Regions from separate parts of the Paenibacillus sp. EKM211P genome, predicted to be linked through region 1. Evidence: riboswitches for the same ligand, from Rfam matches in the RefSeq annotation. Region 1 holds a riboswitch; each other region holds the start of a gene.
The links. A riboswitch is a leader RNA that binds a small molecule or an ion and turns the genes downstream of it on or off. The one in region 1 is predicted to bind cyclic di-AMP.
Positions count from the first base shown of each region.

Region 2: it holds a riboswitch for cyclic di-AMP, as region 1 does, so the genes downstream of both, G9G57_RS07985 (hypothetical protein) here and G9G57_RS13940 (TrkH family potassium uptake protein) in region 1, are expected to answer to the same signal.
Region 3: it holds a riboswitch for cyclic di-AMP, as region 1 does, so the genes downstream of both, G9G57_RS20385 (3D domain-containing protein) here and G9G57_RS13940 (TrkH family potassium uptake protein) in region 1, are expected to answer to the same signal.
Region 4: it holds a riboswitch for cyclic di-AMP, as region 1 does, so the genes downstream of both, G9G57_RS24700 (C40 family peptidase) here and G9G57_RS13940 (TrkH family potassium uptake protein) in region 1, are expected to answer to the same signal.

Region 1 is NZ_JAAMNS010000008.1:131,325-133,525, forward strand. Features, by position in the region: gene G9G57_RS13935 (CPBP family intramembrane glutamic endopeptidase) at 1-479, opposite strand, end outside; cyclic di-AMP (ydaO/yuaA leader) riboswitch at 741-893, shown strand; gene G9G57_RS13940 (TrkH family potassium uptake protein) at 1,293-2,201, shown strand, end outside.
Region 2 is NZ_JAAMNS010000003.1:402,037-404,237, reverse strand. Features, by position in the region: gene kdpA (potassium-transporting ATPase subunit KdpA) at 1-574, opposite strand, end outside; gene kdpF (K(+)-transporting ATPase subunit F) at 720-797, opposite strand; gene G9G57_RS07985 (hypothetical protein) at 981-1,376, opposite strand; cyclic di-AMP (ydaO/yuaA leader) riboswitch at 1,490-1,661, opposite strand; gene G9G57_RS07980 (glutathione peroxidase) at 2,125-2,201, shown strand, end outside.
Region 3 is NZ_JAAMNS010000016.1:99,445-101,645, reverse strand. Features, by position in the region: gene G9G57_RS20385 (3D domain-containing protein) at 180-848, opposite strand; cyclic di-AMP (ydaO/yuaA leader) riboswitch at 855-1,024, opposite strand; gene G9G57_RS20380 (amino acid ABC transporter ATP-binding protein) at 1,268-1,990, opposite strand; gene G9G57_RS20375 (ABC transporter substrate-binding protein/permease) at 1,977-2,201, opposite strand, start outside.
Region 4 is NZ_JAAMNS010000026.1:16,217-18,417, reverse strand. Features, by position in the region: gene G9G57_RS24705 (hypothetical protein) at 1-481, shown strand, start outside; cyclic di-AMP (ydaO/yuaA leader) riboswitch at 758-895, shown strand; gene G9G57_RS24700 (C40 family peptidase) at 901-1,401, shown strand; gene G9G57_RS24695 (GNAT family N-acetyltransferase) at 1,705-2,201, shown strand, end outside.

The DNA of each region.
Region 1 (2,201 bases):
TCATCTGTAGAAACATCAGCCTGTGTGTAATTGGTGCTGGAGGTGATCCGCTTAAAGCTAACGACCTTCCCAGTGGATAAATCCACATGAATTTGCAGCTTGCCCTTCGCTGAGGAGTCAGGCAAATCAACCCGAAAGGTTTCATAAGGATAATTTTTTTTCCATGTACGATCGTACGCTTGAAGCAGTTTTTCTCTGGATAAATAACCGTACAAATCTGTTTCAGCCTGATAGGTCACGACAGGCTTCTCTGGCTGTGATTCCGTATAGCCCAGCTCGGAACGGGCAAAGTCCAGGGCGTGTACGATCGCTTCTTGTTTGCTGATGACCTTTGCATTCATCAATGATTCCGGACTTGGATTGCTAAGCGAGGGAATAAGCAATTGAAAGATAAAAAAGCAAATCAGGCCAACCCCGCCCAGCAAGCCTAATTTTTTGAAGTTGGCCGTGAGCACGACCGGTTTCCCGATAGGATTCATGAGTTTCCTCCTTAATCTGTAAATAAGAACATCCATTAAAGATATCATACTGCACAGGTTCCCGCCAACAGACCAGCGATATTCATGAAAACAGAGTGAAAGCACTTTAAAGTTTTAATAAAATTAGATAAGCTGTGATTAAGCGATGCCCAATCGCAAATTAAAGCCAATTTCACGTTTTTTCGGCGAAATCGGTTTTGTGATCTGGATAGAGAAGGATTATAATCTTGAGGCAATGCCTATGAAATATATGGGTAATGACATACATTTAAGCCGAATTTCTGTGAGAAAACGGGGGAACCATGTTACTGGGGTGAATTTTACAGCCGATCCTGATGGATCGGAAGTGTAAATAGGGCATACTGTGCTGCCCGAATCCGTCAGCTAACCTCGTAGGCTGTGGGCAGGAACCAAGTCAGGCACTCGGTTTTCCGGTGTCTTTTTTTGTGTGTATAAGTGTGAATAAAAGTTTGCTGAGTTAAGGACGCTGCGCGTTCCATTTGATCTTCCAATCGCTGTTGCCACTGAATTTTTTTGATTTTCTAGACCTTGATAAGGGTAAAATTCAGAGTCAAAGGCGAGCGCTATCGCTTCTCCAGATTCAAATGGACCGCTTCGCTGCTGCCCGCCTTAAAGTCATCAAACGTTCCATGAGGTAGTTACGTATAAAGTGTAGTGAGTATTGAAAGGCAAAAGTATCCCGCTTTGCGGATACTTTTCTGATTTATAAAAGAAACTGAAAAGAATTGGTGATTTTATGAGCTCAGCGATCTCCATGCTCATAGTTCACCAAGGAGGAGAAGTGATGAATAAATGAATCCCAATGCAAGCTGGCTTCGGCTTTCTCCACCGCAAATATTCGTTGCAGGCTTTGCCATTATCATTCTAATAGGTAGTTTATTGTTAATGCTGCCCATTTCTAATACAACAGGAAAACCACTTGCGTTTATAGACGCTTTGTTTACTGCCGCTTCCGCGACCTGTGTAACTGGGCTTGTCGTTAAGGATACAGGGCTCTTTTTTACAACCTTTGGTCAAATTGTCATCGTTGCGCTGATTCAGATTGGCGGACTTGGCTTTATGACTATGGCTACCTTGATCGCGCTGGTGTTCAAGCGTCGGATTTCCTTGCGGGAGCGCCTTATTTTGCAAGAAGCGATGAATCAGACCTCTGTCGAAGGAATTGTCGGATTGATCCGCAAGGTGCTATGGTACTCGCTGATGATTGAGGGCGTATGTGCAATCATTTTTTCGATTCGCTGGTCGTTTGATATGCCTGTAGGCAGGGCGATTTATTTTGGGATTTGGCATGCTATTTCCATGTTTAATAATGCTGGTTTTGATTTATTCGGTGAATTTCGCAGCCTGACAGGTTATGTATATGATCCGATTGTTAATTTTACAGCCATGTTCCTCATTATTTCGGGTGGCATTGGTTTTGTAGTGATGTCAGACCTGGCAGATTACCGCAAGCGTAAGAGACTATCCTTGCATACCAAGGTGGTACTCAGCATGACAGCTGCTCTGATTGTCGTCGGGACGCTTGTCATTTTTGTATTTGAGTTTACGAATCCGAAGACGCTTGGCTCGCTTGATTGGGGTGGTAAACTGCTGGGTTCTTTATTCCAGTCCGTTACCCCTCGCACCGCAGGTGCCAACACGCTGGACATTGCAGGCTTGCGGCAGGCTACGCAGTTTTTTATCATCATACTCATGTTTATT
Region 2 (2,201 bases), on a different contig from region 1:
ATCCCACCAGCACCAGCGTAAGTACAAAAGCAAGCGGCAGGAAAATCCGTATGTTGGCTTTAATAAAATCTTGAAAAAAATTACCCAGCCCTTCACCGCGCCGCGTCAATCCCCTCATAAAAGCCGCAGCAACCGAAAACCCCGAAGCAGCCGAAGTAAACATCATCATCGTGACGAACGCCATCTGTGTCAGATACGTAAGCCCGCTTTCTCCGCTGTAATGTTGGAGATTCGTATTGGTCATAAAGCTGATTACTGTATTAAAGGCCAATGATGCTTCCATATTACTGTTCCCAACCGGATTGCCCGGAAGTATAGCCTGCAAGCGCAATAGCAGGTAGCTGATCCCCACAAGCACCACATTGGTTGCAATGAAACTCATAGCATACGTGGTCCAGCGCATGCTGTCTTGTTTCTTCAAACCTACAGCCTTATAAATCAGCTTTTCCGTTCCACCAAAAATACGATCCGTCCGATTCGGTTCATTCGAGAATACGTGATACATATAGGTGCCCATCGGCTTTACCAAGAGCAACAATATGATGATCACAATCCCAATTTGCAGTAGCTCCATCCTCTATTCCTCCTTAAAATGCCCCTGCATTTGGAACAACAGACCTGATTCAGACCATCCATTGAGTGCACACGTTTGCGAAAATCTGCATCTCTGATGCTGCATTCTTGATCTGCTGTTCCCGCCTGCTCGATCCTATAGTTGACTAGAATTTTTCAGGATTCAGGAGTGCGTAGATTAAATACACGAACACAATAGCCGTAAGTCCTAGCACAACGATCATCCTCTTCGCCCTCCTTTTGAGGTCTGCGCATCACACCAGCGTACAAACAGCAGTATCACTCCATAACTCACAGCCATTACGAGCAGCATGTATAAATCCATCATGTTCATACCCTCCGTATCGCTTTTCAGATTGCCCTTTTGATTCCATCATAAAATCATAAACCAGCTATGTTATAAGTGCTTATCCGTTCAGCAGGAAACCCACCTCTCCGTTCAATGTGTAGATCACATGGTCCGCTCCCAATCCCCGATAAATTCCTTGTGGATTACAGCCGTGCGTAATAACATAGATCAATTCTGATGTTAGTGGCCGACATATTTGCAGGAAACGGCAAGTTAGATTCAAGCTGTTTTCGAACAAATACACACTACCAATTTCTTTTTTAGGAAAATTCCATTTTCCCGCTTGCATCGTATTGATGCGCACAATGTGCTCCACACCCATTTTTTTAAGCTGTCGTTCCTCCTGGGTGCTATTTGTGAGAACTGCAAACGCCAATTTTTTGAACATAAGCAATTTCACAAAACTTCTGCCCGCTTCATTCGGTGCAGTGACAATAATTAACCGACCTTCCATCAGTAGCTCCTCTCCCGGTATAAAAAGACAACAAAAAGAAGCCGAAGGAAAAAGGCTTCCTCCGGCTTCATACATTCCATGATAAAATAAACCATGGCTGCACACGGCGGTTTGTTGCCTCTCCCTGTACGCTTACGAGGTTAGCTGTCGGATTCGGACGTGAGAGTCGCCCTATTTACGGCACTTGGCCGGAAAATTCACCCCATGAGACACACGGCTTGCAAAGCCGTATATACTCGTTGGTTCCCCCGCTTTTGCAACTGCAAAATTCAGCGCTTTAGACAATTCGTTGTTGCTTCATTGTTGTTAATTTGAAATTACGTCTTGAATCATACACCCGTGCAAGGAAGACTGTAAAGCTCAACGGCAAGGCTATAAATCACCCTTTAGAGCATAGAAGATTAAGGATAACGCTTACAACCAACCTATGCTTCTCGTATCTCTCTAAAACTCTGTATTTCACCTCTTTTTGAAAATGAAAGGCATGTCAATATTGGCGTAGGGTATGGTACGGTTGCCCTTTATTTATAAAAAAGAAAGAAAATGCGCTATATGTACTAGATAATTATCGAATGAAGCCTTTTTTATGAGAAGAAACACCTCAATTTGCTCCATTTGAAGTGCGATTTACCGTTTTGAACAAAAGACGATTTTACAATGCACAATGTCTGTAGACTCTTCTGGACTTGCAACCCCTTGTTGAATTGTTCACAATTTAATTGTAGAATATTTAATTAGGAGGGATATCATGAGCGTATATAAATATGATGCACAGACCCTACAAGGGGCACAAATTCCGTTATCCACATACGAAGGGAAAGTTCT
Region 3 (2,201 bases), on a different contig from region 1:
TATACCAACAACGTAAAAAGGCTGCCTTGACGAGCAGAATGCTTCTGCTTGTAAGACAGCCTTTTTTAGCGATAAACGACCGTACTGATAAGAAGTCGTCCCAGTTATATGTTGTGTGCTATAATATTAAGTTTACATAATATATATTATGTTTAATGAAATCAAATATATGCACAATGCTATTTATCAATAACGTACAGTTTCACATTTTGGAAGCCGAAGTCGTTCACGAATGATTTGTTGCCAGGGATAAAGATATCAATCCGCTTTCCGGTAATAGCGCTGCCCTGATCACGGGCAACGGCTACAAAAGAATGGTCTGGCAAGCCGGGATGGGAATAGCCTGTAACTAGCACCTTTGTTCCCATAGGAATGACTTTCGGGTCTACTGCAATTGTACCCAGTTTAAGCGGATTACCGTAGTAATCGACTGCACCCCATTTGCCATTTTCATCAGCTGCGGCTGAATATGCTGTTGCTTTAACATCAACAACTTTACTGTAATTGAATGTTTTGCCCCATGCTTCAATTGTTGGCCTCTCATTCGCTGGTGCTTTCTCCGTAAGAAGCTGTGGTTTCGAATCCGAAGCCGCCTTCACACTTTTTTCGTCTGGCATTTTAATTTGTAGACCTGCATATATGTTGTTGGACGCAATATCCGGGTTAGCCTTCGTCAAGTCATCTACCGATACCCCATAACGTTGAGCAAGCAAAAAGAAAGTATCGCCTTCTTTGGCAGTATGAAGCGAAGCAGCATTTGCTACTCCAGCTGTCTGTGCCAATCCTGCAATCGCTGCGGCAAGCACCGCAAATTTCATGGTTTTTCCAATATGTTTTAAGTGTTTCAAAGATATGTACCTCCTCTGTTATGCCTGCGAAGTTAGCTGTCGGATTCGGACTCAGGAGAAGCCCTATGCTTGTGCAATTCACCCCTAGGCATATTCCACAACATCTATATGACGCATTGGAATAATTGCCGTTGTTACGTCCCCCGCACTTCCCATGGTTTGAGCCCAGCACCTGAGTAATTGTTATCATTGCTGCTGCCCCGGTAAGTTTTGGCTTACTGCATAATATCACAATTTTGTAACCTTATCTGCATGAAAATGTTGGGAATCTTGAACATCATACTATATCCATTACAATTTTGTCATCAAAAATCGGTTTTTTGTTACGAAAATATGGAGATATGGTGACAAAAGGAGAAAAGCCCTCCGTGAAATATCATCACGAGAGGGCTTTGTCAATAATTCATAAAAGCATTTTCTTACAGCACTTTAGCCAGAAAATCACGGGTACGATCATGGCTTGGAGTTCCGAAAACTTGCTCCGGCGTACCTTGCTCTATAATTTGACCGTTGTCCATAAAGATGATTCGGTCTCCTACCTCACGAGCAAAGCCCATTTCATGCGTCACGATCACCATCGTCATGCCGCCTTCAGCGAGCTTCTTCATCACATCCAGAACCTCTCCAACCATTTCAGGGTCCAGGGCAGAGGTAGGTTCATCAAACAGCATTACGTGCGGCTGCATGGCGAGAGCACGTGCTATCGCTATACGTTGCTTTTGACCGCCAGATAACTGGTTCGGGTAGGTATTCTTCTTATCCTCAAGACCCACGGTCCGCAGGAGCTCCAACGCAATTTTCTCCGCTTCTTTCCCCGATTGCTTCTTCACCTGCGTTGGTGCAAGCGTCAGATTCTGCAGTATTGTTTTATGCGGAAACAGATTAAAATGTTGGAAAACCATCCCCATCTTCTCCCGAGTCGCATTAATATTATGACCACGGGCCGTAATCGGCTCACCCTCAAACAAGATTTCCCCTTCTGTTGGCTGTTCCAACAGATTCATACAACGCAAAAACGTACTTTTCCCCGAACCACTCGGGCCGATAATGACGACTACTTCACCTTTGGCGATATCTATATCAATGCCTTTTAAAATTTCATTCTTACCGAATGATTTACGCAGTTGTTTAACGGTGATCACTGGCTCTCAACTTCCTTTCCCATAAACCCAACAGCTTAGATAAGCTGAATGTCATTACAAAATAAATAGCGGCTGCGATTACGAATGGACTTAAGCCTTCGTAGGTAATATTCTTAATGACCTGGGCTTGATACATAATGTCCACCATCCCAATGGTCGAAATAATAGAAGATTCTTTAATGATCGTAATGAACTCATTACCAATAGCAGG
Region 4 (2,201 bases), on a different contig from region 1:
CTTCAAGGGGATGAAACGCCACGGTATGTCATCGCTATTGTATTACATCATCGAGTTGGGTTTGCTGCTGCTTCCCGCCTTTTGGGTGGTACCGAGACTCTATCCTATTGTAGTAGGAACGTTGCAATCTTCCTCTTACCTGCTGCATTTGTTGCCCTATGCCATGGGGTGGATAGCTTACGGTTGGGTCATTCGGCAGTGCATCCTGTATATGCAGCTGGGCACTGTCAGTGGTCACGCCATACTATCCTCCCTGCTTGCCTTCTTTCGCCAGCTTCTTCCGGCTGTTGGTGTATCCCTGTTGCTCGGTACTTGTGTGTTGCTAGTTTTCGGTCTATTTGGCACCGTGGCGATGATTTGGACGGGTATGTTGGCGCTGATTCTCCAGCAATCGTATCATTTTGTTACCAGTCTGGTCAGGCTGTGGCATATCAGTTCACAGTATCGGCTATGGCACATCGATATCTCCAGCAGAGGCTAACCCCTCACAATATGCTCTCTCCTGTATTTTCAGCTGTCGAAAAAACTTTTTTCTTTCCCGTGCAAACAGCACATAACTGAATACTGTTAACAGAATCTGTTCCTGGAGCGTTAGGAACAGATTTTTTTTGTAACTTTTTGCGATGAAACATTTGCCAAAGCCTGCTGTCTTTGTTACAATAATCGCAGTGAACTGATAGTAACAACTTTGTAATCTTTATTGTAACCTTTATCTTAAAAACATCGTTGTCGTGAATACTGCTCTCCAAGGTGCACATCTTAAGTTAAGCCTAATTCCTGGCACCTAGGAAGCGGGGGAACCAGTTTGGGTGAATTGATCTCGCAACAGAGTGGTCATAGGGGAACCTTCTACCGAATCCTTAAGCTAACCTCGCAGGCATTGGAAGGGGTATATTTTTTTTGAAGAAGAAGCTAACGATCGCAGCCATGGGTCTCGCCATTGCCTTTACATCTTTTACATTCGGTGGCAGCAGTGCATTTGCAGACTCTAAGATGGACCAGGTCATCCAAGATGCCAAAGGAACGAACTACAGAAGCGGAGGCACTACACTCGAGGGATTCGATTGCTCCGGCTTCACAATGTATGTATTCAACAAACTGGGAATTAAACTGCCGCATCAATCTGGATCACAATTCAAAATGGGTTCTTCTGTATCCCGCGATGAAATGAGACCAGGCGACCTGGTGTTCTTCAACACCACAGGAAGAGGCGTTTCCCATGTAGGTATCTTCGTAGGTGAAGGGAAATTCGCCCACTCCTCGACTTCACGTGGTGTAGTAGTTAGCTCACTGAACGAAAATTATTACGCTAACCGTTATGTCGGTGCAAAAAGAATTATGAGCACAGACGCTTACCATTCTGTAGCTTCAGATATTCCTGATGACGACAACGTAGAATAACTACCGCACAGCAAGCTAACCCTAGCCGCAATTTGATTCTGGCCGGAATCGAATTGCGGTTTTTTATGTCCACTACATCAGCAATGATTATCATTACTGACGAACTGACACCTCAAAAGGTTTCAATTTTAGCGAACATCGTCGGTTTTACCGTCACCGCTGGGGGAGCATATGAGCAGTAAATCCTTCTTATTGAATGTATACCCGACTTAGGTACGAAATAAACACGCTTGCCATTCTCCTACAACTTGTCTACAATCTGTGGTTAATGATTGAAGTACCTGCATAAGGAGGAATGGAAAAGTGCCGGCCTCAATATCCAACTACCGGATCGTACCGATGGACGAGCATCAAGCGGCTGAAATCTGTGAGTGGCGCTATGATCCCCCCTACAACATATACGGCTGGCTTCCCTGGGAACAAATGAAGGCACTTGAAGTCGAATTTGGAAGTCCCACGCTTCGCCAAGAGCAATATGTTGCGGTCCTGGACGAAGAGAATGAGCTGACGGGATTTGCTCAATATTTCCCTATGGTCGGTGTGACCCGGCTGGGTCTTGGAATGCATCCCGAAAGATGCGGACATGGCACAGGCTCCGATTTTGTCCGGGCCATTGCCGAGGAAGCCAGACGACGTCATCCGCAGAATGAAATTGACCTAGAGGTTCTCACTTGGAATCAGCGGGCTATCCGAGCCTACAAGGCAGCTGGATTTGAGCTGACGGATACCTATGAACGCCAGACTCCAGATGGCAGAAAGCCGTTCCATTGTATGGTATATCGTCCTGAACAACAGAATCG